Regions from separate parts of the Desulfocicer niacini genome, predicted to be linked through region 3. Evidence: riboswitches for the same ligand, from Rfam matches in the RefSeq annotation. Region 3 holds a riboswitch; each other region holds the start of a gene.
What was found. Region 3 has a riboswitch for cobalamin ahead of ACYQ2M_RS03345 (DUF2284 domain-containing protein). Riboswitches for the same ligand answer to the same signal wherever they lie in the genome.

Region 1 (3,943 bases), on a different contig from region 3:
TCTCCGAGAGCGACATTATCCGGTCGAATATGCGCATGACAGGAGGGCAGGCACCTTGATTAAAATTTATATTCCAGCCCCACAATCCACAAAAGGGGAGGTGCCAGCAATCCATCCACGTAATAATAGGTGGTATCCGCAATATTTTCAATTTCGGAAAAAAGACTGAATTTTTTAAAAAAATATTCTCCACGTATGTTTGCAATGAGATATTGCGGAGCACTTTTTGTATTGGCTTTATTAGTGTAGCACTTTGATGCGTAAAGCACATTCAAATTGAAAAACAATTTTTCAATAGGTGTCACATTAAAATTCACATCAACCCGATGGGCAGGCTTGGCTGTGAGCCACAAGCCTGTATTTTCATCTTTTGCTTCAAGATAGGTGTATGATGCGTTGATGCCCAGCCATTTCCAGGAATTACAATTTATCCCAAAATCCACCCCTTTGTAGGTCGCCTCCCCCACATTCTGATATTGTCCAATCCCTGCGTCATCACGAACATAGCTAATTTTATCTTTTAGTTGATTATAAAACAAAGTCAAATGAGAAGAAAATGATGGAGACATTTCCATGGAGAATCCCAACTCATAATTATTTGCAGTTTCCATGGTCAAATCAGGGTTGGGGATGGTCGAGGAGGTTTCATTGTATCTATGATAAAAGGAAGGGGTATTATTAACCCGGCCATAGGATGCAGAAATTTGATACCTGTCTTTTTTATAAATCAGTTTTATTTCTGGATTTACTGCATTATCAAACTCCGAGTTATAACTGCCGCGAAGCCCCATTGAAAGGGTCATCGGCAGAAATTCAAGCCCCCTGGACCAGGTGGAAAACGCTGAAAAAGAGGACTCACGTTTCCTGGAAAAATCTGATCCCACTGCCGTTCCCAGCTCACACGCACCCCCAAAATTCAAGCTGTTTTGTTCATTTAATTGAAAGGCGTAATTAATATCCTGGCCCAGTTTTCTTACTTCAATGGTCTTATCCAAGTTTTTGCTGATATCGGTATTATGCTTCTCTCCCTGGCTGAGATAGGTTTTTCCGGTCAAGGACTTAAATGAAGAAAATAGAGAAAAAATAGCAATATCCGTCTCCTTGCGGGAAAAAGGAGTGGGAAAGTCGGGTAATCCGCTCAAACCGCGTTCATCGTTCATGTAGTCGGCGGTAACAATAAAGCCCATGTCTTCCCGGGGGGAATACTCAAGTCGCCCCCCCAGTCTATGGGTCTCTTTATCATTATTCGTCTTATATCCGTCATTGGTGTTATACTCCGCCGAGATCCCCATGCCCAGTTGTCCAAGAATGCTGGTCGCGTTTGTTTTGGCGTTAAATGCTCCTTTGTTGCCCGCATGGGTCTTAACGGCCCCTTTAAATTTAGCGATCTTGCGTGTGGAAATGAGAATCACGCCGCCTGCAGCATCACTTCCGTGGGACACACCGCCCTTGCCTTTATAAATTTCAATTTTTTCAATGTGATCCAGCACCACCATATCCCAGCAAACACCGCCGTGGGTGGCTGTGGGATCGTTAAGTGGTTTCCCATTTACATAGACCTTCACCTTGGATGATCCATGTATGGAAACGGATGAATCCCCTGCCCTGACACCCGGCACTCTGTTTAATATATCGGACATGGTGTTCACGTTCATGGCTTCAATGTCCCGGGCCGTAATGATAATGGCATCAGTGCTATCCAATGCAATAGAAACAGGCACAAATTGATAAAAAAACAACACCATTACCACAGTAACCACCACACAAAGATATTTCCCCACCATGTCACCTCCCCGCCCTTCACAAAAAATTAAAAGAATTATTAAAAGAATTATAAGGACAATAAGTAAAATTTACGGAGATTGATGGTGGCGGATCAAAAAAAACAACAACACTATTGCCAGGCATTCAATCATATATGGGGAAGTGAGAAAAACCACGAAAACAGGCAAACCCCCAAATCGTAACAACAATCCGGGATTTCCCATTTTTATCCGGCGGGATTATTGCGCCATTTCTTTGTCCACGAGAAATAGCGTCATTTGTCTGGGCAGGTCTTCTGACTTTCCTTACGCTTCAGCAGCCTTCCCACCCGATGTTTTATTCGTTTTCATACCTGAAATAATTTCAGACACATCAAAAAAAACGCATAAAACCTTGGGCAGTGGCACTCCATGCCAAAAACGCTTTTCCCTGTCAACGCCATGGGAAAGAAGGATTACAGCGGCGGGCCCGTCCCCGATTTTAACGGGGTTTCCTGTTCAAAAATCCAGATAAAAACACCATGCATCCATGGTAAATATTCGGCTTAGTCATGTAAATGTTTGGGTCGAGCCTCATATTCACCTGTTGAAAGTTGCGTAACATACTAAGTCTATGTTAGCAGACCAAAACAGATAACGATGGGGCGCGGACCGAATATTTACCCTCCATGGCAGGGTAATCATTGAATTTCCTATGCTTGCAAAAGCACCCAGACGATTTCGGGAGTAACCTTAATCACTATTTTTTAAATTAGTCAATATATTTATTGTTAAGTACCCACACCCTTCAAAACAATAAAACATATCATAAATTGTTTCCCCTCGGACCTTGAAGCAGCTCCGGAAAAGTTTTTTTATCCTTGACTTTTTTGTTATTGGTTTGTAGACAAAGCATTAGTTTTCAGGTGTTTTACTCAAAAGGGAATTCCGTGAAATTCGGAAACGGGCCCGCCGCTGTAATCGAGGACGAACGCTGCAATATGTCACTGGAAAATACTTCCGGGAAGGCGCAGTCAGTAGAATGATCCGAAAGTCAGAAGACCTGCCTGGCAAACAAAAAAAACAGTTTTTGCGATATGCCGTTAAATTCATGGGCTTCATCCCATGGATAGTCTCCATTGCATGACACAGGGATTATGAAATTTTTAATCGGCAATCATTGGATCTTAAGGGGTCAATGAAACTGTTTCAGGGAAATGCCGCATGGGAGTGCTGCTATCCCCATGGGTTCCATGGATAAAAAAGGGAAATCCACGGATTGATATTCGTGGATTTTTTGTATTAATGGGAGCCATGAGCACATCATCATGTCTGAATTAATTAAGGACTGTTTTCTGGCAGCAACCATGTGTTACTTCGTCAGCCTGTTTTTCATCAGCTGCCGTTACAAGACCGGTGCTGTCCTCTTTTTGATCATGGGGTGTCTGTGTAATGCCCTCTCCCTGGTAATACGATACTACATTTCCTTCCCGCTGCTTCCCCTTTACCAGGGTTCCTATTTCATTCCCTGCATTGTTGGCCTGTTATACATCCGCCCTCTTTTATCCCGGAAAGGCCACCTGGTTCAACCATTATTGGTATCCTGTCTGGCGGCAACGGCATTATTATTTCCCAATGACTACTATCTTCCATTTTTACAGTTTAAAACGCCGTTTTCGCATCTTTTCTTTCTCTTTGGTGTAATGGGAAAAGCCCTGTTTTTAATGACCGGTGTCACTGCATTCTTGATCTTAACCGGACAAAAAGATTCAACCGACACAAAAAAAATGATCCACATTGCCATGTGGGGATTTTTTTTCTGGACATTGTCCATTTTTTCCGGTGCCATATGGTCTTATCTGGGATGGGGTTCCCCCGTGATATGGGATGATCCCATTTTGACAAGCACCATGGCGATGTGGCTCTATTATATCCTGTTTCTTCACCTTCACCTAACCCAATTGCATGGACCCAGGCCCAGGGCCATCCTGGCTCTGGCAGGAGCATTTGGCACTTTTTTCACCACCTGCCTGCCGGAACTTGGCATATTTAGATTACCGGGAGGATTCTTTTGAAAATACACCACCGCATTTGGCATTTCTGGGGCCATATTAACCTTACCCTGGTCATCATCGCTTTAATGATGGTGGACCTGTTTGCCGGATATTCCCCACTTAAACATCATCCTGAACTCTTTACTC
Region 2 (3,943 bases), on a different contig from region 3:
GAACGTACAATTTGCCAACCTGAATATAATAAGGTATGCTGTCAGAATCACCCAGCTTAACATGGGCCTCATCAAAGATCATCTCTTCGGCATCGTCATCCCAGGAAAAAAGCACAAATCCAGTCAACCAATCTGTGGGGGCTGCTTCCAATCCCACTTCCGCCGTGGCAAGAGAAATATCGCTGCTATCTTCATCATCCACCCCGTTATCCTCAAAACCAACTTCAACCTCAATGCAACCGGACAGATCAATTTTACCCGGATTGATTTCACCCAGATCCATGGCAAATCCCGTGCTGCCCATGCAGATCATTGCAAAAAGTACAGTTATAGTATAACCAATGCCTTTTTTGCTGCCTGCTCCTTTTGTCCTTTGTTTCATCTTTACGCTCCTTTAAACTCCTGTTTTTTTATAAACGCCTGTTTCTTTAACGGACAACAAACAACATGTACGGTGATTGATGGTGGCGATGCACAAGGCATTCGTTGACACCATTACCAGGTATCAACCATAGGGGCGATGGAAAAACAACAAAGACAGGCAACACCCCGAACCGTAACAATAATAACGATCCAGGATGTCCCATTTTTATCCGGAGGGATCATTGCGCAGTTTCTCTGTCCACGGGAAAAAACGCATCTTGCCTGGGCAGGTCTTCTGACTTTCCGTCCTCTTCAGCAGCCTTCCCACCAGGCCTTTCATCCGTTTTCATATCCCCAAAGTGCAGGACAATGCAAAAAAAACGTTTAAAAAGCACAAAGCAGTGGCATAAAATGCCGAAGTGATTTTCCCTTTAAATGTCAAGAGAAAAAGGATTACAGCGGCGGGCCCGTCCCCGATTTTCACGGGGTTCCCTGTTGGGAAATCAAAAAAAGTCTACCACGCCGTCATGGAAGGTCACTATTTGGATTTCCCTATGCTTTTTACAAAGCACCCAGACAATTTTGACAGAAACTTTAACCACTCTTTTTCTCAATAGTCAACAGATTTATTGCCGTATACCCATTATGATGTTGCGCAAAGATCAATTAAAAAGATACGATATTTGACTTTAATATTTGCTTGACATTAAAGCCAGCTGGAGTAATATATCTCGCTGTACAGGTGCTGAAGTAAAGCATAAGGGAGTTCATAGAAAACAATCTATCCAAATTTAATTAAAGACACCTGCAATTAAAGGATCTTTACTGTACAAATGGGTAGTTTTATTCTTGTGAAATCCATAACAGGGAACCACGTTAAAATCGTGGACGGGCCCACCGCTGTGACCGGGGACGAAAGCTGCAAAATGCCACTGACCATTTGGTTGGGAAGGTGCGGCCGGTAGATTGATCCGGAAGTCAGAAGACCTACCTGTACAGAGCGGGCATATACTTTATGGAAAAAGTCGCCCGGTGAAGTATCTAAGGATAAAAAAGGGAAATCCCTGGATTGAAAATTATTTCGGTCCGGGGATTTTTGTTTTTCCGGACAAGCCATTTAATGAGAAAGTTCCGGCAAAACCCACAGGACTTTCAAGCTTCGTTGTGGGTGTGTACCAAGGTGAAAATGGTCCACCCATGGCGGTTATTTTGAGGAGAAATCATCATTATGAAGCGTTGGATTGCCACCTTTTTTACAGCAGTTATTGCGACGATATCCTTGCCTGCCTGGGGACAAACTGTTCCCGAACCAAAAACATCCGTACTGGACACCATGGTGGTGACCGCAGGAAGGGTGAAAGAAAAAAAAGAAGATGTCACCACCAACATCACCGTGATCACCCAGAAAGAAATTGAGCAGACCTTTGTCCAGGATCTGGGAGATCTTTTGTCCAGACAGGGATTCATGATCCGTGAATATCCCAATTCCCTGGTATCTGTTTCCGTAAGGGGATTCAGCACAGAAACCCATGGGAACGATCTGGCAAGCCATGTATTAATTTTGATCAATGGACGACGCTCTGGAACCGGTAACCTGTCAAAGATCATGATGGACAATGTGGAGCGGGTGGAAATCATCCGTGGCCCAGGGTCGGTGCAATATGGTGCCTCGGCCATGGGCGGGGTGGTCAATGTGATTACCCGCCAAGGTGAGGGAAAAACATCTGCTTTTATGGAAGGTTCTCTGGGCAGCTGGAATAATGAAAAGATAGCCGCAGGCATCTCCGGTGATGCCAAGGGCTTTGACTTTTCGGCCACCATCTCAAGGGAATCCCAGGACGATTACAACACGGCCAAAGGGGATAAATATTACAACACCGGGTTTGATTCAAAGGAGCGGCTCAGCCTCAACGGCGGCTGGACATTTGCAGCCAATAATCGCATGGGTATCACCTACACCGGATACCAGGGCGAGGGCATTGGCAATCCCGATTACCTGAGTGCCAATGATCTGGATGACTATGTGGACCATGCCATTCACACCGTTGATCTGGTGTATGACGGCCAGTCCGCAGATGGATTTTTATTATGGAATCTGCGTTATTTCAACGGCAAGGACGAATACGAAACCTTTGATCCGGAAACCTACGGCAGCACCCACGATTATTTTCGGGATACGGATCAACAGGGCGCTCAGGCCCAGCTCACCGCCATGTGGGACACCACCCATGTTACTGCGGGTGTGGACTGGACCTATTACGCCATCTCCAACTCCTATACCCTTGCAGGTGAGGAAAACACCTATGACAACCCGTCGGCATTTATCATGGCAAAAACCGAACTGCTGGACAGCAAATTGATCCTGTCGGCAGGGGGACGTTATGACAAATATGATGTGGAAAGTGATGACAACCAGAGTACCAGTGAAACCAATTGGTCCTCCAGCCTGGGAGCTGTGTATAAACTGACCCAGGGCCTGAGCATCCGGGCCAATTACGCCGAAGCCTTTAGAATGCCCACCGCAGATCAGCTCTACATGTTTGATGATTACAGTGCCTTTGGGTTTGGTATCTGGTCGGGCAATCCAGATCTGAAACCTGAAAAGAGTAAAACATATGAAATCGGTGTGGACATCTCCAAAAATATTTTTACCTGCGGTATGACCTATTTTTACACGGATTTCGAAAACAAAATCGCCTATTCCTATGTCCCGGCAGAGGATCTCACCCGCTACGAAAATGTTGACGGTGCCACCCTGTCCGGTCTTGAGGGGTCCGTTCAACTGGACATCAGCAGTCTGCTTGGATGGACTGCCTATCAGCTGACACCCTACGCCTCCTTTACCTGGCTGAATGATTACACTGACGATGGAAACGATGAGGACCTTCAGTACACCCCGGAATGGACCGCGTCATACGGCATTCGTTTTTCCAATGATGCAGCAGGTTTTTCCTCCAACCTCAATTTCAGCCATATCAGTGAGCAGGATATCACCGATTACGAAGGCACAGGGGAGTCAACCCTTGATGCCTACACCGTGGCCGACCTGACCCTGAACAAAAAACTGCTCTCCTTTGACAGATACGGAGATCTCTCCGTCAAGGCCGAAGTTCGGAATCTTTTTGATGAATCCTATGCCGCAGTCCAGGGCTATACCATGCCGGGACGTTCCTTTTATGTGGGCTTGAAATATCAGTATTAAATTTGTCTCTCTGGTTCCCTTGTCCTTTGGGTAAGGGAATCAGAGCTCCTTTTTGGGGCCGGAACAAAATATACCTGCCGGAATGGCCATGGGTATATTTCTCGGCAGAAATCGCCTTGAACAAAGGAAAAAATCATGAAACCTCGCAGAGATCGATTCCTTGTGTACTGTCTTGTTTTCATATTCGGATTGATCCAAGGGGCATCCCTTTCCCTTGCGGCAGAAACAGTACCGGAAACATCCGATAACATACTTAACACACATTTGGTGGACCTTGATCTGGATTATGTTGATCATGCCCGGGTGGTTTGGCATCGGGTGGGAAAATATCAATTCAAATCCCTGGCCATCCACTTTAAATCACCCCAGGACATTCTC
Region 3 (3,943 bases):
GGTTGGGTTCAGCATGGACGACAAAGGGCCATTGCTGCGAATCCTTTAGGTGCACATAATTGTTAAAAATTGAAAATATATAATCACCACGGGGGCCACGATTTTTTAATCCTGGTTCTCCCACAACAGAGCATGAAAGTAATGTTAGGCATCCCTATATTTTTATAAAAAAATACAAAGTGAGGTAACGATGCATTATCAATTGGCAATTGAAGACAAAAAATATGCCGTCGAGATCGGGGCCATGGAAGCTGGTTGCGTTGCCGTGACTGTAAATGACGCGGTTTATCAGGTAAGTGTAGAAAACTTCATGGGGCATGCCTCCAGTACGCCTGCCGCACCACAGGCGGTCCCGGCGACACCCCCTCCCCAGGCCATGTCGCGGGCGATACCGGCTGCGGCGGTTGCGTCCGCAGCTTCCGTCCAGACGGCTACGTCCGGAAACGGCACGGTGGCAGCCCCCATTCCTGGGCTCATCCTTGACATTAAGGTTGCGGTGGGTGATGCGGTGACCGCTGGTCAAACAGTGGGCATTATGGAGGCCATGAAGATGGAGAACAACATCAACAGTCCCATGAACGGCAAGGTACTGGAGATCAGAGTGACCAAGGGTGCCACCGTGGCCGACGGTGAGGTTATTATGCTTATTGGGTGAATTCCCATCCAACAAACTGCTCCGCCCGTGTTCACAGGGACATGCGGGAAACAAATAGGGCATTATGGAGTTTTTTAAGAATCAGCTATTGAGGGCGTGTTGTGAATTTTTGTTTCATGAAATAGCTATTTGATCTTTTCAAATTTAGAGCTGGCGTAATCCATGGCTCGCTGGGCATAATTTTCCGCAGGCAGTCGAAGCAGTTCAAGCATTGATTCATCCATTTGACTTTTTATTTTTCCCGGTAAACCGGTAACCAGTGAAAATGGCGGGATAATCGTTTTCTCAAGCACCACCGCACCCGCCGCCACAATGGACCCTCGGCCGATGACAGCATGGTTCATCACCATGGCCCCCATGCCGATAAGGCAGTCATCTTCAATTCTGCATCCATGGATTACGCAGTTGTGGCCAATGGTGACCCCTTTACCTATGATAAGGGGGACATCATAATCGGAATGGCACATGGTGAGATCCTGTATGTTGGTATTTTCTCCCACAATGATGGCATTGCAATCCCCCCGGAGCACGCAGTTGAACCACACCGAGGTGTTTTCTGCCAGGGTGACATCACCAATAAGTGTTGCGCCGGGGGCCAAATAGGCGGACGGGGATATATGGGGTGTTTTCTTCTTGAAACGGTAGATGGACATTTTAAAGCTCCTTTCAGTTTTGTCAGTTTGAATTGCCGTTCAATTGGGTCCGCTTTGTGGGGTGGGCTTTCAACGTCTCCTCCCTCGGTCCCTTGGTGGCATAATCCTGAAATCGTTCATATCCGGTCGGTGAAAAAAACGGGATTAATAAAGGGATATCTTCATCGTTCAAAGCGTTTCTTATCATGGCCGCCATTGAAAAGGCAAATCATAAGGCTCTGATCCCAACGGGTTTCATTTGCAGGGAGGCAGGGCAGCCATGATGGGTAGGTGTTCATCGTTTTCTTGACAAACCCCCCGGATATGGTATTATTTTCGCGTTTTTATACAGGATGTCGCTGTCCCCGGGGAACCCGGTGAAATTCCGGGACGGACCCGCCGCCGTGAGTGAGGACGAACGCCGCATCATTGCCACTGTGCTGTAAATGTAATCACCGAAGCAGCATGGGAAGGCGCGGCAAATAGGATGAATCACAAGTCAGAATATCTGTGGGAACAGTGAAAACAGATGGCTTTCGGAGAGATGGTAAATCCCCGGGTCGATGCATTGTCGGCGTGGGGATTTTTGCGTGCCGACCTTAAATGGAGAATCCATGGACGGATACCGGCACTTTTTGTTTTTTAGCTTTTCTTTTTTTAAAATAGCCCTTCCCCGGGCCAGGAGGAAGAGCCTTTGATTTCTTCCGGCTTTCAAGATGCCGATGCCACCCACAAAGATTTCCAGTACCTGGAGAATCTGGCAACGGCCTACTGGTATTCCGAAGTATTTTTTGCTTCCCTGGAATTGAATCTGTTTCAACACCTGGACAAGGGCCAGCACACCCTTAAATCCCTTTCCCATGCAGCGCAGTGTCATGTCGATGGACTGTCTCGCCTTTTGAGAGCCCTGGAAAAAATGGCCCTGGTATCCCGGTATAAGGATGCCTGGTTCAATATGTTTCTTGCTTCTCACTATCTGGTGCCGGGAAAATCCACCTTTATGGGAGCGTTTTTTCTTTATCGACGATACATGCAGCCCCAGTGGACACAGCTTGCTTCCCGGGTTTCATGTCAGGAAAAATCAGAGCATGCTGCCACTTCCAAATCCCAGCCCCTTGAGACGGTTTCGGACCAAGGGGAGCAGGAGGACCATGATTACCGGGCAAGGAACCTTCGCTATGTCACGGCCATGGATACCCTGGTAAAGGAAAAGGCCCTGGAAATTGCCGGAGTAATAAAGGGAGAGTCCCTGAAGGGACCGCTTTTGGATGTGGGGGGCGGGGCCGGCAGCATGATCCGGGCATTGCTTCCCTTGATTCCGGGGGGACGCGCAGTGCTGTTTGAACTTGCCGAGGTTATTGATGCAGCACGAAAGATTTATCCGGAAACCGCCTCCTGGCAGGGCATTGAAACCATGGCAGGTGATTTTAGAACCCATGGTTTTGAACAGACATTCGGGGTAATTGTGCTGAGCAATTTTCTACATGCCTATGGACCGGAAGAGGCGAGACAATTGCTTGAAAAAGCCATTTCCCTTTTAAAACCAGGGGGCATGATACTCATCCATGACTATTTTCCCGACCGGGCTGGAAGAGATCCCCAGAAAGGCGCCCTCTATGATTTGACCATGATGCTCAATACCTACAACGGGTGCTGCCACGAGGCCGGAGACATTGAAGCCTGGCTCAGAGATGGGGGTATGGGGAACTGTGAGGTGATAGATCTTGACACAGACACCGCCCTCATGGTGGCGGGGGGGAGCGGCAGTGCCGGCGATGAGGGGAAAAAATGGGTCCGCATCGTCCTGGACCATGGGTTTGAACGTGCCGTTAAGATTGTCCCTGAAACGGTGATCACAGCCCCCTGGGTGCGAAAAAAATGTCAGTGGGGATGTGAGGGGTTTGGAAAAAACCTGCAATGCCCGCCCCGGGGAATGTCCCACGACGAAACCCGGGAGATGATAGACAGTTACGAGACTTTGTTCCTTGTGGAGGGAGCCCCGCCGGGAACCGCCTTTCATAAACAGCTTTTGTCCCTTGAAAAAACCGCCTTTCTGAAAGGTTTCCATAAGGCCTTTGTGTTTGGGGCTGGTCCCTGCACGGTGTGCCCGGAATGTCCCGCCGACGGTACTTGCCATCACCCCCATCTGTCACGCCCAGCCATGGAGTCCTCGGGCATTGATGTGTATGAAACCGCATCCCGGGCTGGCATACGCCTGGCCCCTGTGACGGAAAGCCTGGATTATGTCAAATATATGGGGCTTTTGCTTCTGAAATAAAATATGGAGTCTACAATGAAAATACTTCTGGTACAGGTACCCACATCCCACCTGGGGGCCGGAGAAAAAGTGTACCCATTGGGCCTTTCCCGGTTATCCAGCACGGTGCCGAAGGGCATTGAAAAAAGCGTTCTGGACATGAATATTTGCCCTGACCCCTGGCAGGCCCTTCACCAGGCCTTGATGGATGAAGTCCCGGATGTGGTGGCCCTTTCCTTTCGGAACCTTGATCCCCTGGCAGGGCATCAGGCATCCTATCTGTCGTCTTTGAAAACCGCAGCCCGGATGGTTAAAAACATGGCGCCAGGAGCTGGGCTTCTAGCTGGGGGACCGGCCTTTTCGCTTTTTGCCAAAAGACTCATGGAGGAGGTCCCCCAA

Region 1: another riboswitch for cobalamin. It lies ahead of ACYQ2M_RS16715 (TonB-dependent receptor plug domain-containing protein); the one in region 3 lies ahead of ACYQ2M_RS03345 (DUF2284 domain-containing protein).
Region 2: another riboswitch for cobalamin. It lies ahead of ACYQ2M_RS15590 (TonB-dependent receptor plug domain-containing protein); the one in region 3 lies ahead of ACYQ2M_RS03345 (DUF2284 domain-containing protein).

What each region holds. Positions count from the first base shown of each region.
Region 1 covers NZ_BAAHYK010000032.1:4,085-8,027, forward strand. Annotated here, with positions in the region: gene ACYQ2M_RS16715 (TonB-dependent receptor plug domain-containing protein) at 60-1,784, opposite strand; cobalamin riboswitch at 2,033-2,288, opposite strand; cobalamin riboswitch at 2,650-2,827, shown strand; gene ccsA (cytochrome c biogenesis protein CcsA) at 3,071-3,817, shown strand; gene ACYQ2M_RS16725 (hypothetical protein) at 3,814-3,943, shown strand, end outside.
Region 2 covers NZ_BAAHYK010000028.1:33,023-36,965, reverse strand. Annotated here, with positions in the region: gene ACYQ2M_RS15595 (LbtU family siderophore porin) at 1-382, opposite strand, end outside; cobalamin riboswitch at 632-900, opposite strand; cobalamin riboswitch at 1,182-1,372, shown strand; gene ACYQ2M_RS15590 (TonB-dependent receptor plug domain-containing protein) at 1,592-3,565, shown strand; gene ACYQ2M_RS15585 (adenosylcobinamide amidohydrolase) at 3,701-3,943, shown strand, end outside.
Region 3 covers NZ_BAAHYK010000004.1:146,460-150,402, reverse strand. Annotated here, with positions in the region: gene ACYQ2M_RS03360 (choice-of-anchor U domain-containing protein) at 1-66, shown strand, start outside; gene ACYQ2M_RS03355 (biotin/lipoyl-containing protein) at 191-655, shown strand; gene ACYQ2M_RS03350 (gamma carbonic anhydrase family protein) at 781-1,308, opposite strand; cobalamin riboswitch at 1,616-1,817, shown strand; gene ACYQ2M_RS03345 (DUF2284 domain-containing protein) at 1,982-3,565, shown strand; gene ACYQ2M_RS03340 (B12-binding domain-containing radical SAM protein) at 3,581-3,943, shown strand, end outside.